3 regions of the Acetoanaerobium sticklandii genome follow, and region 3 is predicted to be linked to each of the others. Evidence: predicted binding sites of a transcription regulator. Region 3 holds the regulator's gene; each other region holds the start of a gene.

Region 1 (5,275 bases), 1.1 Mb from region 3:
GTATTACGCCCTCGCTGTTGAGTCCAGCACCTATACCAGTTACTTCTATAGGCTCATAATTTCCGTAAACTGATATGATAGCGCTAGTAGGCGTAGTATTTGCTATACCCATTTCACCTACTCCTATTACTCTGTAGCCAGCATCTATTAGCTTGTTAGTTTCTTCTATGCCTATTTCAATAGAAAAAATCGCTTCATCATAGCTCATAGCAGGTCCTTTTGCCATATTAGAAGTGCCTTTTCTTATTTTTCTGTTGATTACACCTGGAAGAATTTCGTCGCAGTTTACACCTACATCTACACCGTAGACATCAGCATTTGCAAATCTAGCTAGAGCACCTACTCCAGTTATTTTTCTCACGTAATTTGGAATTTGAATTTTAGTTATTTCCTGAGCATTTGGAGCTACTCCTTCTTCATATACTCCGTGGTCACCAGCAAAAGCTATTACAGCTTTTTTAGTAGTGTCATAAAATTCCTGTCCATATATACCAGCAAGCTGAATTGATATTTCTTCTAGCTTTCCTAGACTGCCCTTAGGCTTTATGAGTAAATCTTGTCTTTCCTGTGCTTTTTTCATCATTTCTTCGTCCAAATTTGTTATACTAGCGATAGTACTCTTAAAAAGTTCCATTAATTTACTCCCCTTGTCCCGTATATTTAACGCAAATGATTTGCATCTTTATATTTATTATACTACCGTTAGTCAAGCATGAAAATGGGTAAAAATTAATCAGCGAGGTGAGAAAATGAAACTATATCAAGAAAATAATAAAGTAATAATCGATAAAATCAAAGATTTTGAACCAAAGCATATATTTGAGTGTGGGCAGTGCTTCAGATGGGATAAAGAGGAAGACGGCTCCTACACAGGAGTAGCAAATGGAAAAGTTCTTAATGTAAAGCTAGAGGGAGACACTCTAATACTAGACAACACAAATCTAGATGACTATCATAGAATCTGGCATAACTACTTTGACATGGGTAGAGATTATTCTGCTATAAAAGCAGAACTTGCTCAGATGGATGAACATCTCTACAATGCAACTATATTTGGTCAAGGAATGAGGATTTTGAATCAAGATACCTTTGAAATTGTTATTTCCTTTATAATATCAGCCAGAAATGCCATCCCTATGATAAAAAGAAGCGTGGCATTCTTATCTAAAGCTCTAGGAGAGGAAATCGGAGAATATAGAGGAAAGAAGTATTATGCTTTTCCGACTCCAAAAGCTCTTTCATCTTGTGATGAGCAAGTACTGATTGATTCAAAGGTGGCTTTTAGAAAAGGCTATATAAGAGATGCAAGCTATATCCAGCATTCACTTCAAATGGATATGTATAAGCTAAGGAATCTGCCTACAGATATGGCAAGAAAAGAGCTAATGACAATTCCTGGAGTTGGGCCAAAGGTTTCAGATTGTATTTTGCTGTTTGGACTTTCAAAATACGATGTATTTCCTGTAGATGTGTGGGTACAAAGAGTAATGCATGAGTTTTATATTGAAAAAGAAATGAAGGACCTAAAGAAAATTAGAGAGTTTGGAATAGATATGTTTAAAGACAAATCTGGAATAGCTCAACAATATTTATTTTACTATGCTAGAGAAAAGGGGATAGGGAGGAAGTAAAAATGACATTTACGATATTTTTTGCCATTTTAGCTATCTTTGTATCTCTGCTCATATTCTTTGAAAATCGTGACCCTGCTAAGACTATAAGCTGGCTGCTGGTCATGATTTTTTTGCCTGGTATTGGCTTTGTGCTCTACTTGTTATTTGGTGAAAATTTAAGATCATCTAAGGTCAAGAAAACCAAGGTAGCAGTTGCAAAATTTTTAAACAGTCAAGACATAAAGGGCATGATAAGTCTGCAAATATTAAGTGCAACACAAAAGCAAGCTTTAAAAGACAATGTCATGTTTCACGATTTAGAATCTGAGGGTAAAAAGAAGGTAATGCAGCTGATACTAAACTCAGAAAGATCTCCTTTTACTTTAAATAACAAAGTAGATATATATACAGATGGGCTTGATAAATTCGAGCAGATGTTAAAAGATATCGAAAATGCAAGAAGCTATATTCATTTGGAATACTTTATAGTGAAAAACTCTGAAATAGGAAAAAAACTCAAGGATGCGCTTATAAAAAAAGCGAAGCAGGGAGTGAAGGTTAGATTTATATATGATGAAATAGGGAGCTTCAGGCTCATATTTCATCCTGATTTTGCGAGAGAGATGAAATCGGCAGGAATTGAATTTCGCCCATTTATTCATATTCATTTCCCTTATATTCATAGGAAATTTAACTACAGGAATCATAGAAAAATCTGCGTAATAGATGGAGAAATAGGCTATATAGGAGGCCTCAATATAGGAGATGAGTATGTTCACGAAAATAAGAAATTTGGATTTTGGAGAGACACCCACCTTCGCATAGAGGGAGAGTCTGTATATATGCTCCAAACGATATTTTTAGTAGATTACTATATTGGCAGTGGACAAAAGCTAAATCAGCAGGAATTATTTCCTTCTATGGCATATAAAGGAGATTCTCTTATTCAAATAGTATCTTCAGGTCCTGATAATCAGTATGAAAGTATCTACAATGCTTATTTTTCATCTATAGCCCATGCTAAAAATACAATATATATAGAAACACCTTACTTCATACCTGACGACGCTCTGCTTACAGCACTTAGGACAGCAGTACTTTCTAGTGTAGATGTAAGGATAATATTTCCCTCATTTCCAGACCACAATGTAGTCTACTATGCATCCTTGTCGTATTTAGAAGAGCTTTTGGAGCTAGGATGCAAAGTATATCTCTATGAAAAAGGCTTTATTCACTCTAAGATGATTTTAGTTGATGAGGAAATAGCTTCTGTAGGTACTGCAAATATGGATATAAGAAGCTTTATGATTAACTTTGAGGTCAATGCTTTCATATATGATGAGCCTACAATTTCAAGGCTATATGAGATATTTGAAGCTGACATAAAGGACTCTAAAGAGCTTCTTTATTCAGATTTTAAAGCTCGTCCTATTGTTCAAAAAATCGCAGAATCAGCTGCTAGACTATTTTCGCCGATATTATAAAAAAAATCAAAAAAAGGACTTGAAAAAAATTCAAATATTATATAACATATACTATGTAGTAGCACTCGATATAAAAGAGTGCTAACATTTAAACTAAAATTAAGCGCAAAGCTAGTCTTTGCAATAAAGCATCCCTTTATAGGGAGTATTAAATAATATTATTTAGGAGGGAATGTTTATTATGAAAATCAGACCATTAGCAGACAGAGTGGTAATTAAGATGGTAGAAGCAGAAGAAAAAACTAAAAGCGGTATCGTACTTCCAGGAAGTGCAAAGGAGCAGCCACAAATGGCTGAGGTAGTAGAAGTAGGACCTGGTGGAGTAGTTGACGGCAAAGAAATCAAGATGGAGCTAAAGGTAGGAGATAAAGTACTTTTCTCTAAATACGCAGGAACTGAAGTTAAATTAGATGGACAAGAGTTCACTATATTAAGACAAAGCGATATTTTAGCTGTAGTAGAATAAGAAATTTCACAAATAAAACAATCATAAGAGATTAATCATAAAAAAGTAACTTGATTATAAATTAGGAGGAGTAATATAAGATGGCTAAAGAAATTAGATTTTCAGAAGAAGCTAGAAAAGCTTTAGAAATTGGCGTTAATAAGCTTGCAGATACAGTAAAAGTAACTATTGGACCTAAAGGAAGAAACGTAATTTTAGATAAAAAATTCGGTTCACCACTTATTACTAACGACGGTGTAACTATAGCAAAAGAAATCGAATTAGAAGATCCATATGAAAATATGGGAGCTCAGCTAGTTAAAGAGGTTGCTACTAAAACTAACGACGTAGCAGGCGATGGTACTACAACAGCAACACTTTTAGCTCAAGCAATAATCAGAGAAGGTCTTAAAAACGTAGCTGCTGGTTCAAACCCTATTCTGCTTAGAAAAGGTATCCAAAAAGCTGTAGATACAGCAGTAGCAACACTAAAAGCAAATTCTAGAACAATTGAAAATAAAGAGTCTATAGCTCAAGTTGCAGCTATTTCTGCAGGAGACGATGAAATCGGTAAATTAATTGCTGAAGCTATGGAAAAAGTAGGAAATGACGGAGTTATAACTGTAGAAGAATCAAAATCTATGGGAACTACTCTTGAAGTGGTTGAAGGTATGCAGTTTGATAGAGGATATGTATCTGCTTACATGGTAACAGATGTAGAAAAAATGGAAGCTACTCTTAGCGAGCCTTACATCCTAATCACTGACAAGAAAATTTCTAATATCCAAGAAATCCTTCCAATACTAGAGCAAATAGTACAACAAGGAAGAAGACTTCTTATCATTGCTGAAGATGTTGAAGGAGAGGCTTTATCTACACTAGTTGTAAACAAATTAAGAGGAACATTTGAAGTTGTTGCTGTTAAAGCTCCAGGCTTTGGTGACAGAAGAAAAGCTATGCTAGAAGATATTGCTATCCTTACAGGTGGAAGAGTGATTTCTGAAGAAATCGGCTTAGACCTTAAAGAAGCTACATTAGATATGCTAGGAAAAGCTACTACAGTTAAAATCTCAAAAGAGAACACAACTATAGTAAACGGAGCTGGGGAAGAAAAGGCTATCAAAGATAGAATAGCTCAAATCAAGAGACAAATCGAAGAAACTACTTCTGAATTTGATAAAGAAAAGCTTCAAGAAAGACTTGCTAAGCTTTCTGGTGGAGTAGCAGTTATCGAAGTAGGAGCAGCTACTGAAACAGAACTAAAAGAGAGAAAACTAAGAATGGAAGATGCTCTAAATGCTACAAGAGCAGCAGTTGAAGAAGGTATAGTACCTGGAGGAGGAACAGCTCTAGTTGCAGTTATGGATGAAGTAGAAGCTCTAATTAAAGATGAGCAGACAGCTGAGACTAAAACTGGTATTCAAATAGTTCTAAAAGCTCTTCAAGAGCCACTTAAGCAAATCGCTATAAATGCAGGACTTGAGGGTGCTGTAATTGTTGAAAACGTAAGAAAATCAGATAAAGACCATGGATTCGATGCTCTAAACGAGCAATATGTAAACATGATTGATGCTGGTATTATTGACCCTACTAAGGTAACTAGATCAGCTCTTCAAAATGCAGCATCAGTTGCAGCTACACTTCTTACTACAGAAGCAGCAGTAGTTGAAATCAAAAGTGATGAACCAGCTATGCCAATGGGCGGCGGAATGCCAGGAATGATGTAATCAGTT
Region 2 (5,275 bases), 200 kb from region 3:
GATATATATTCATATAGCTATGAATTAGAAGCTTAGGAGGATATCATGCTAAAATTCATCGCACTTGTAGTTATGCTAATCGACCATATCGGTGCTAAGTTACTCCCTCAGTTTTTTTTCCTGCGCATTATAGGAAGGTTATCTTTTCCAATATTTGCCTATATGGTTGCAACTGGGGCCAAAAGAACAAGGGATTTAGATATTTATATATCTAGAATGCTCATTTTTGCCTTTATTTCACAAATTCCATTTGTTTACTCGTCACCTTCAGTAAGCATGGCTGATATGTCACTACTTGAGCTTTCATTTAAATCATTTTTGCCTGGGGTTACTTTCTTTGCAAGTCCAGCAATTATAGGTCATCCAGGGCTAAATATCGGATTTACTTTTTGCTTTGCACTTATGGCTATTAAGTTTATAAACCAAGCAAAGGAATATAAAAACGACAGAAAAAATGTAGCTCTTAGTTATCTTGGAGTAGTAGCTATGATATTAGTAGCTTTCTTTTTGAGAACTGACTATATGATGTATGGAGTAGCAATGGTTCTAGTCTTTTATAACTTTTCTATTGAAGAAAAGTCCATCTACCCTAAGCTCATATATATTCTGCCTTTGCTTATTAATGTTTCTACTATGATAGTTCAAAGCGCTTCCTTACTTACGGTTCCAATCATCAAGCGATTTAAGGATGTAGCTCCAAATATGCTCCCAAGATGGGTATATTATGGATTTTATCCTGCTCATCTTTTAATACTTGGAATTATCATGAGACAGTTTTAGTTTTTTGTATATTAAAGACCCCTGCAGATTTTGCTGGGGCCTTTGTTAATTTTGATAGTTTATAGTTTATGACATTAGCTTACAGATATTGTTTGTAAACTCTACAGGATCTGTTATGCTTAGCCCCTCAATTAATAGAGCTTGATTGTAAAGAAGGTTTGTATACATTTTAAGTTTTTCTTTATCAGTTTCAAAAGCAGCCTTTAAGCTCTCGAATATTTCGTGATTTATATTTAATTCTAATACTTTTTCAGCCTTTGCTCCTTCAGCATTTGGCATAGCGCTTAAGATTTTTTCCATCTCAATGCTTAACTCTCCATCAGCAGATAGACAAACTGGATGGTTTTTTAATCTTACAGACGGTCTAACATCAGTAACTTTTCCTTCTAGAGCTTCTTTCATAAATGTAAACAGGTCTTTATTTTCTTCTTTTATTTTCTCTGTCTTTTTATTTTCTTCTTCCATATCTATTCCTAAATCCTTGCTAGATACAGATCTAAACTCTTTTTCTTTATATGACATTAGCATCTTGATTGCAAATTCATCAACCTCATCTGTAAAGTAAAGAATTTCATAGCCTTTATCGGTAAGAAGCTCAGTCTGAGGAAGCTTGTCAAGTCTATCGTTTGATTCTCCTGCTGCGTAGTAGATGTATTTTTGATCTTCTTTCATACGCTCTACATACTCATCAAGCGTAACCATTTTCTTTTCAGTAGAAGAGTAGAACATAAGCAAATCTTGAAGTACTTCTTTTTCCATTCCATAGTTGCTGTAGATTCCATATTTTAATTGTCTTCCAAAGTTTTTGAAAAACTCTTCATAGTTTTCTCTGTCGTTTTTAAGTAGGCTAAGTAGCTCACTTTTTACTTTATCTTTGATTTTCTTAGCTATTAGCTTAAGCTGTCTATCATGCTGTAAAAGCTCTCTAGAGATATTTAGAGATAAATCCTCAGAATCAACCATCCCTTTTACAAAGCTAAAGTAATCTGGAAGAAGATCAGAGCATTTATTCATTATCATTACTCCACTAGAATATAGCTCCAAACCTTTTTCATATTCCTTGGTGTAAAAATCAAATGGCATTTTTTCTGGGATATATAGTATAGCGTTATATCTCACAGCTCCATCAGCACTGATATGAACGTACTTTAGAGGCTTATCAAATCCATAATGCTTTTCTGAGTAAAAGTTTTCGTAGTCTTCTTTAGTAAGCTCACTTTTATTTTTTCTCCATAGTGGCACCATGCTGTTTAGGGTTTCTTCTTCTACTACCTCTTCAAATTCTTCTTCACTGCCTTCTTTTAGCTTGCTTGTTTTCATATCCATTTTTATAGGATATCTCACAAAATCAGAATATTTCTTAACAATAGAGCGAAGTCTATATTCATTAAGGTAGTCGTCATAGCTCTCGTCTTCTGTATTTGGCTTGATATGAAGAATAATTTCAGTTCCTACTTCAGCCTTATCAGCATCTTCTATAGTGTAGCCTTCTGCTCCAGTTGATTCCCATTTGTAGCCCTTTTCTTCGCCTAGAGCTTTACTAATTACAGTTACTTTGTCAGCAACCATAAACGCAGAGTAAAATCCTACTCCAAACTGGCCTATAATATCAAATCCATCTTTAATTTCATTTTCTTTTTTAAATGCAAATGAGCCACTTTTTGCTATTACTCCAAGGTTTTCCTCTAGCTCATCTTTTGTCATACCAATTCCAGTATCACTGATTTTTAGGATTCTATTATCCTTATCAGCTTCGATTTTGATAAAATAGTCATCCTTTGAAAAACTGATATTTTCATCAGTAAGAGCTTTGTAGTATATCTTGTCTATAGCATCGCTAGAGTTTGAAATTAACTCTCTTAAAAATATTTCTTTGTGGGTGTAAATAGAATTAATCATCAAATCAAGCAGACGTTTGGATTCCGCTTTAAATTCCTTTTTTGCCATTCATATAACTCCCTTTCACTTGATATTTATATTTAAGATTTTTCGTTATAGTTAGCACTCACTTAATTCGAGTGCTAACTATAATTTACCAAAAAAAATAGATTTGTCAATAGCTTATTTAAGCTCTAACAAATCTTATGTTCCCTCAAACAATTATACTTCTACACAATAAACACTTTATATTCCAAGAGTAAAATTGTCTTTAGTTTTATAATTGAATAATTTTTATATAGTAAATCTAAATACATAATTCGTTTATTCATTTTATCTCTGATTTCATTTGCTTAACAAATTCTCCTACATATTTGGCCGAATTTATAGAATGCTTTTCTATTATTTTAACAATTGCACTTCCAACAATAACTCCATCTGCAATTTCTAATATTTTTGACACCTGGGATGGAGTTGATATCCCAAACCCAACTGCACACGGAATATCTTTGTTTAATTTTGCTATATTAATAATTTTTTCCAAATCAGTTGTTATGTTGGTTCTTTCTCCAGTAACTCCCATGGAAGAAACTATATATAAAAAGCCTTCTGCTTCTTTGGCTATCATCGATATCCTATCTTCAGAAGTTGGTGCTATCATTGAAATAAGGTTAACTTCATATTTTTTACAAAAAGGATAGAATTCATTTTTTTCTTCGTAAGGAAGATCTGGTACAATTATTCCCTCAATTCCTATTTCAGAACATCTTTTTATAAACTTTTCTGCCCCGTATGAAAATATAACATTAGCATATGTCATAAATACAAGTACTGTCGAAAGATTCTTTTTAACCTCTTGTACAAAATCTAATATTTCATCAGTCGTTACTCCATTTAGCAGCGCTCTTGTATTTGCAGATTGAATAACCTCCCCTTCTGCTGTAGGGTCAGAAAAAGGAATTCCAAGTTCTATTATATCTGCTCCATTTTTAACTAGCTCAAAGATTATCTCTCTTGTAGTTTCAAGATTCGGGTCTGCACAAGTTATAAATGGTATAAATGCCTTTTTATTTTTAAATACTCTTTCTATATTATTCATTCAGAAATATTCTCCCCTCTATATTTTGCAATTGAAATACAGTCTTTATCTCCTCTACCAGATAGATTTATTACTACTATCTTATCTTTATCCATATTTGGCACAATTTTCATTGCATGCGCTATTGCATGTGAAGATTCTATCGCAGGTATTATTCCTTCTATTTTAGAAAGATATTCAAAAGCATCTACCGCTTCATCATCTGTGATTGCTACATACTTCACTCTTTTTATATCACTTAAATATGCATGCTCTGGTCCTATTCCTGGATAATCAAGTCCAGCAGAAATTGAATATACTGGTGCAATCTGTCCATACTCATTTTGACAAAAATATGATTTCATTCCATGAAATATCCCTATTTTACCTGTATTTATAGTTGCTGCTGTTTCAATTTTATCTATTCCAAGTCCTGCTGCTTCACAACCAATTAGTGCTACATCTTTGTCTTGAATAAAATCATAAAATGCACCTATAGCATTACTCCCTCCTCCAACGCAGGCTATAACTGCATCTGGAAGCCTTGATTCTTTTTCAATTATTTGATATTTTATTTCTTTTGATATTATTGCTTGAAAATCTCTTACAATTACAGGAAACGGATGTGGTCCCATTACTGAGCCTAGACAATAATGAGTATCCTCTATATTACTTACCCACTCCCTCATCGCTTCTGATACAGCATCTTTAAGTGTCTTTGTCCCTGATTTTACGCTTACAACTTCTGCTCCTAGGAGTTTCATTTTATAAACATTTAGCGCCTGCCTATTTGTATCTTCTTCTCCCATAAACACAACGCACTTCATCCCCATAAGAGCCGCAGCAGTTGCAGATGCGACTCCATGCTGACCTGCACCAGTTTCAGCAATAATTCTTTTTTTTCCCATTTTTTTGGCAAGAAGTGCTTGTCCTAAAACATTATTTATTTTATGAGCCCCTGTATGATTTAAATCTTCTCTTTTTAGATAAATCTTGGCTCCTCCCAAATCTTCTGTCATTTTTTTTGCATAATATAATCTACTTGGCCTTCCTGCATATTCATTTAATAGAACTGTTAGTTCTTTATTGAAATCTTCATCTTCTTTGTAATAATTATATGCTTTTTCAAGTTCATTTATAGCATTCATTAAAGTTTCAGGTATATATTGTCCCCCATGAATTCCAAATCTTCCATTTGATTTAATCATTTTATTTCTCCTTTTATTTTATATATCATAAAATCATACCTTCAAATTCAACTCTTTTCTTTACATCTTTCATAAGTTCTTCGAATTCATTTAAATCAAGCGATTGCTCTCCATCACAAAGCGCTGCTTGAGGGTTATTATGAGTTTCTATCATTAATCCATCTGCACCTACAGCAATTGCTGCTTTTGACAACGGAGCAACTAAAAAATTTATTCCAGATGCATGACTTGGATCTACAAAAACAGGTAGATGTGTTTTTTCCTTAAGTATAGCTACAGCAGAAAGATCAAGAGTGTTTCTTGAAGCCTTCTCAAAAGTTCTAATTCCCCT
Region 3 (5,275 bases):
ACGTTCATCATATTTCCAAAAGGAGTTCTTGTAGTTTGTCTTACCTCTCCTGTTCCATTACAAGTAGGGCAAGTAGTAGTACTAGTTCCAGGCTTTGCTCCACTTCCATGACAAGTGTCACACTCTTCTTCTCTTTGAATCGATATTTCTCTTTCTATTCCAAATGCAGCTTCCTCAAACTTAAGCTCCATTCTTAGTCTCATATCAGCGCCTTTTCTTGGCCCTGTCTTTCTAGAGCTTCTTCCTGCGCCACCAAAGCCTCCACCAAACATATCTCCAAAAATATCTCCAAAGATATCTTCAAAGCCCCCAAAGCCTTGTCCGCCTGAGAATCCTCCCTGTCCAAATCCTCCACCAGAGAATCCCGCATGACCAAATTGATCATAAGTTCTTCTTTTTTGAGGGTCTGAAAGAACTTCGTATGCCTCATTTACTTCTTTAAAATGCTCTTCTGAATCCTTATCTCCTTGATTCTTATCAGGGTGATATTTCATTGCCATTTTTCTATATGCTTTTTTTATTTCTTGTTCTGAGGCATCCTTAGAAATACCAAGAACCTCATAATAATCACGCTTTTCCACACTTTCACCGCCTATTAATCACTGATTTATAGTTATAGTTTCGACTATTTTATATTTAAGCTACAAAATTATAGCTTGCAATATTGCAAGCTATAATTTATTGTGTCTGCTATTTAGTCTAATCTTTTTATTTGTCTTCGTCAACCACTTCATAATCAGCATCAACTACATCGTCACCAGCTTGAGATTGTTGCTCTGCTCCTTGCTGAGCCTGAGCCTGCTCATACATTTTCTGCGAAATCGGATGGATTGCTTGCATTACTTTATCTATTTCTGCTCTGATTTGCTCTCCTGTTGCATCAGCTTTGTCTTTTACTTCTTTTAATCCAGCAATCGCAGCTTCTACTGCTTCTTTCTCAGCTGCAGAAACTTTGTCTCCCATATCTTTTATAGTTTTTTCAGTTTGGTAGATTGTAGATTCTGCTTGGTTAAGTGCTTCCATTTTTTCTTTTTTCTTTTTATCTTCTTCCGCATGCATTTCTGCTTCTTTAACTTTTTTGTTTATTTCATCATCAGAAAGATTAGTACTTGAAGTAATAGTAATTTTTTGTTCTTTACCAGTTCCTAAATCTTTTGCTCCAACATGCACTATACCATTTGAATCTATATCAAAAGTAACTTCAATTTGAGGAATTCCTCTTGGAGCCGCTGGTATATCCATAAGCTGGAATCTACCTAAAGTAACATTATCTCCTGCCATAGAGCGCTCTCCTTGAAGAACGTGTATATCTACTGCTGTTTGATTATCTGCTGCTGTAGAAAATACTTGAGATTTCTTTGTAGGAATAGTAGTATTTCTTTCGATTATTTTAGTGAATACTCCACCTAATGTCTCTATTCCTAGAGATAAAGGTGTAACATCAAGCAATAAAACATCTTTAACATCTCCAGCAAGTACCCCAGCTTGAATAGCCGCGCCTATTGCCACGCACTCATCAGGATTGATTCCTTTATGAGGTTCTTTTCCAGTAAATTTCTTAATCGCTTCTTGAACAGCTGGAATTCTAGTTGAGCCTCCAACTAGGATTACTTTATCTACTTCTGACATAGATAAACCTGAGTCAGCAAGAGCTTTTCTAGTTGGCTCCATAGTTTTTTCTACTAAGAATGCTGTAATTTCTTCAAACTTAGCTCTAGATATATCCATATTAAGGTGCTTAGGGCCTTCTGCAGTTGCTGTGATAAATGGAAGATTAACATTTGTGTTTAAAGTAGATGAAAGCTCTTTTTTAGCTTTTTCTGCAGCATCCTTAAGTCTTTGATGGCTCATCTTATCTTGTCTTAAATCAACACCTTCAGTCTTTTTAAATTCATCTGCTATATAGTTTACTAAAACTTCATCAAAATCGTCTCCACCTAGTTGATTGTTTCCGCTAGTTGATAAAACTTCAAATGTTCCATCGCCGATTTCTAGAATAGATACGTCAAATGTTCCTCCACCAAGGTCAAATACTAGTATTTTTTCTTCATGGTCAGTTTTATCAAGTCCATAAGCTAGTGAAGCAGCTGTAGGCTCGTTAATAATTCTTTTAACATTAAGTCCTGCTATTTTTCCTGCATCCTTAGTAGCTTGTCTTTGTGCATCTGTAAAGTAGGCTGGAACAGTAATTACTGCTTCAGTTACAGTATCTCCTAGATATGCCTCAGCATCTGATTTTAATTTTTGAAGAATAATAGCTGAAATCTCTTGTGGAGAGTAGTCTTTTCCATCTATTGTAACCTTATGATCTCTTCCCATTTCTCTTTTGATAGATGCAATAGTTCTATCTGGATTTGTAACAGCTTGTCTTTTAGCTGGCTCTCCAACTATTCTTTCTCCATCCTTTGAAAAAGCAACCACTGATGGAGTCGTACGCATTCCTTCAGCATTTGGAATTACAACTGGTTCTCCACCCTCCATAACTGATACACATGAGTTTGTTGTTCCTAAATCTATACCTATTGTTTTTGCCATTATTATTTCCTCCTCAATATATTTTGTAAATTTATATCGCTATTACTGATTTAACAAAGTATTTTCATAGCTTCTATTTACTAACCTTTACCATTGATGGTCTTATTACCTTATCCTTTAGCTTATATCCTTTTTGAAGCACATCGATTACCTTGTCAGGCTCATCTGCTTCTTCCTGCATTACTGCATGATGGAAATTAGGATCAAAATCTTGGTTCAAAGCATCAAGCTCTTCTAAACCAAATTTATAAAGAGTATCCATAAGCTGCTTTAGTATTAATTCTACACCTTTATAAAAAGCTGTTTCTGAATTTTCTTTTTCACTTTGTAAAGCACGCTCAAAATTATCTACAATTGTCAGCATCTCAGTTACTATTTTTTCATTTGCAAATACTGTTAGTTCGCTTTTTTCTTTTTCCACTCTTTTTTTGTAGTTCATAAAATCTGCCTGAGTTCTTTGGGCAAGTGCTTTCATCTCTTCAATTTCTTGCTGAAGTTTTTCTATTTGAGCTGTTTCAGCCGATTCTTCTTCATTTATCAAGTCTTCTTGTTCATCAACCTCTCTGATATCATCCTGAGTCATGTCCTGCTCCTTTTGCATTGTATTTGTATTTTCTTGTCCTTCCTCTATGGTGTCTTTATCTTCGTTTAGGGCTTCGTCATTAAGTGACAATTCAAATCCTCCTTTCTTATAACCTCTATCTATATTTAAGTATTGTTCATAAGTTTATTAAGGCGTTTAGTAATATAATTCATGACAGAATAAGCTCTGTCATAATCCATCCTCTTTGGTCCGATTATTCCAAGCTTCCCGATTGTTTTTCCTTTGTATTCATACTCTGTTGTGATAATCGAGCAGCTTCCAAGTACATCATCAATCGAGTCATCGCCTATTATTATATTTACATTGCCTTTTCGTATTCCCTTTTCTTCTAGCAGGCTAGCCACTTCGTTTTTCTGCTCTAAAAGATTTAAAAAAGATTTTGCTTTGCCTATATCACTAAATTCAGGGAAATTAAAAATATTAGTAGCTCCATTTAGTAGTACATTAAAAGAAAGATTTTTATCCATGTTCGATTTCATAACCGTGAACATATCGTCAAAAATCTTATTGTACTCCTTGATTTGATGCTTAATATAATTAATAAAATTCATATCAAAGTCTTCAATTATTTTGCCTCTTATATTGTCATTTAATGTCCTTGATATGAGCTCAAGCTTCTCTTCAGAAACTGGAACACTTAATTTAAACTTGCTATTTCTCACAGTCCCATCTTCCATAACCATTATTAAAACAGCAGTCATAGAATCAATATGAACTAAATTTAATTGCTTTATCTTTTTAGATTTTTCTACTTTTTGTGAGATAGCTACAGATGTATAGTTTGTTATCTGGGTCAGCAGAGCTAAGGAATCCTCAAGTAGTTCTTGTATCTGCTCTATATTCCCAACAAGCGCTCCTTCGATTTCATCCTTTTCTTTTTTATTAAGTCCAATAACACCCATTAACTTGTCTACATACAGTCTATAAGCATCATGGGAAGGAATTCTTCCAGCTGAAGTATGAGGCTGTAATAATAATCCCATTTCTTCAAGGTCTGCCATTTCATTTCTTATAGTAGCAGCACTTACGCCTAATGTTTTATTTTTTGAAATAGTCCTAGAGCCTACGGGTTCAGCCGTCTCTATATATTCTTGAATTATAAACTGTAATATTCTAAGCTTTCTATCGCTCAACTCTAAGTTTGACGCCATACTGTCACCTCGTTTTATCAAACAAATACATCTATATTAAATAATTATTGGTTTATTTGTTAGCACTCATTATGTTCGAGTGCTAACTCTAAATATATAATAACTATTCTGTTTTGAGTTGTCAACATCTTAATATTTATTTTTCTAATATTTATTTTATTTTTTATTTGGATACTGTAGAGTATAATATATCAAGTTAAAATAAGCTTTACCAAAGAGGAGTAATAAATTATGAATTATCCAGAAAAAGAAAAATTAAGTCTATATTTTCATATTCCATTTTGTCTTAGCAAATGCTCTTATTGTGATTTTGTTTCCTTCGCAAATTCCACTGCTTTTCATGAGCCCTATATAAATGCTTTATTAAAAGAGCTACTATTGTATAAATCTACAATTGATAAAAATCAAATCTCAACTATATTCATAGGCGGAGGTACACCCACTAGCTTAAGCGACAATTTATTTGAACTTCTGATTAAAAGCATAGATGAAATACTACAGCTAAATTGCAATTCAAATAATATAGAATATACTATAGAAGCAAATCCTAAAACTATTACTTCAAAAAAAGCTGACACCATGAAGCAATATGGTATCAATAGAGTTAGCCTTGGACTTCAGTCAGCAAATGAAATAGAGCTTAAGGTACTAAACCGAATTCATAGCTTCAAAGATCTTGAAGAATCTATAGATATTCTCAAAGCCCACGGAATTAGTAATATTAACATAGATTTGATGTATGCCATTGCAAATCAAACTATTGAATCCTTTAAAACCTCCATTCAAAAAGTATTAGCTTTAAAGCCAGATCATATATCCTGCTACTCTCTTATATTAGAAGAAGGTACTGCGCTATATAAGCTTCATAAGGAAAACAAGATAACCTTTCCAACCGAGGATGAGGATATAAACATGTATGAGCTGGCAGTAAATATGCTTACATCAGCTGGCTATGAGCATTATGAAATATCTAATTTTGCTCTTT

Evidence for each region. Region 3 encodes HrcA, which represses chaperone genes, less so after heat shock. Its sites were predicted from a motif close to TTAGCACTCNNNNNNNNNGAGTGCTAA; they were not measured.
Region 1: groES (co-chaperone GroES) is a predicted target of HrcA. The motif match lies at 3,156-3,182, and genes of this name have one in related genera.
Region 2: htpG (molecular chaperone HtpG) is a predicted target of HrcA. The motif match lies at 2,779-2,805, and genes of this name have one in related genera.

The regions. Positions count from the first base shown of each region.
Region 1 covers NC_014614.1:324,692-329,966, forward strand. The annotation lists gene cobT (nicotinate-nucleotide--dimethylbenzimidazole phosphoribosyltransferase) at 1-634, opposite strand, end outside; gene CLOST_RS01575 (DNA-3-methyladenine glycosylase family protein) at 750-1,631, shown strand; gene cls (cardiolipin synthase) at 1,634-3,097, shown strand; gene groES (co-chaperone GroES) at 3,279-3,563, shown strand; gene groL (chaperonin GroEL) at 3,644-5,269, shown strand.
Region 2 covers NC_014614.1:2,120,674-2,125,948, forward strand. The annotation lists gene CLOST_RS13610 (MgtC/SapB family protein) at 1-36, shown strand, start outside; gene CLOST_RS10020 (TraX family protein) at 46-780, shown strand; gene htpG (molecular chaperone HtpG) at 847-2,727, opposite strand; gene trpA (tryptophan synthase subunit alpha) at 2,987-3,757, opposite strand; gene trpB (tryptophan synthase subunit beta) at 3,754-4,944, opposite strand; gene aroF (3-deoxy-7-phosphoheptulonate synthase) at 4,970-5,275, opposite strand, start outside.
Region 3 covers NC_014614.1:1,920,080-1,925,354, forward strand. The annotation lists gene dnaJ (molecular chaperone DnaJ) at 1-581, opposite strand, end outside; gene dnaK (molecular chaperone DnaK) at 709-2,535, opposite strand; gene grpE (nucleotide exchange factor GrpE) at 2,609-3,208, opposite strand; gene hrcA (heat-inducible transcriptional repressor HrcA) at 3,244-4,290, opposite strand; gene hemW (radical SAM family heme chaperone HemW) at 4,522-5,275, shown strand, end outside.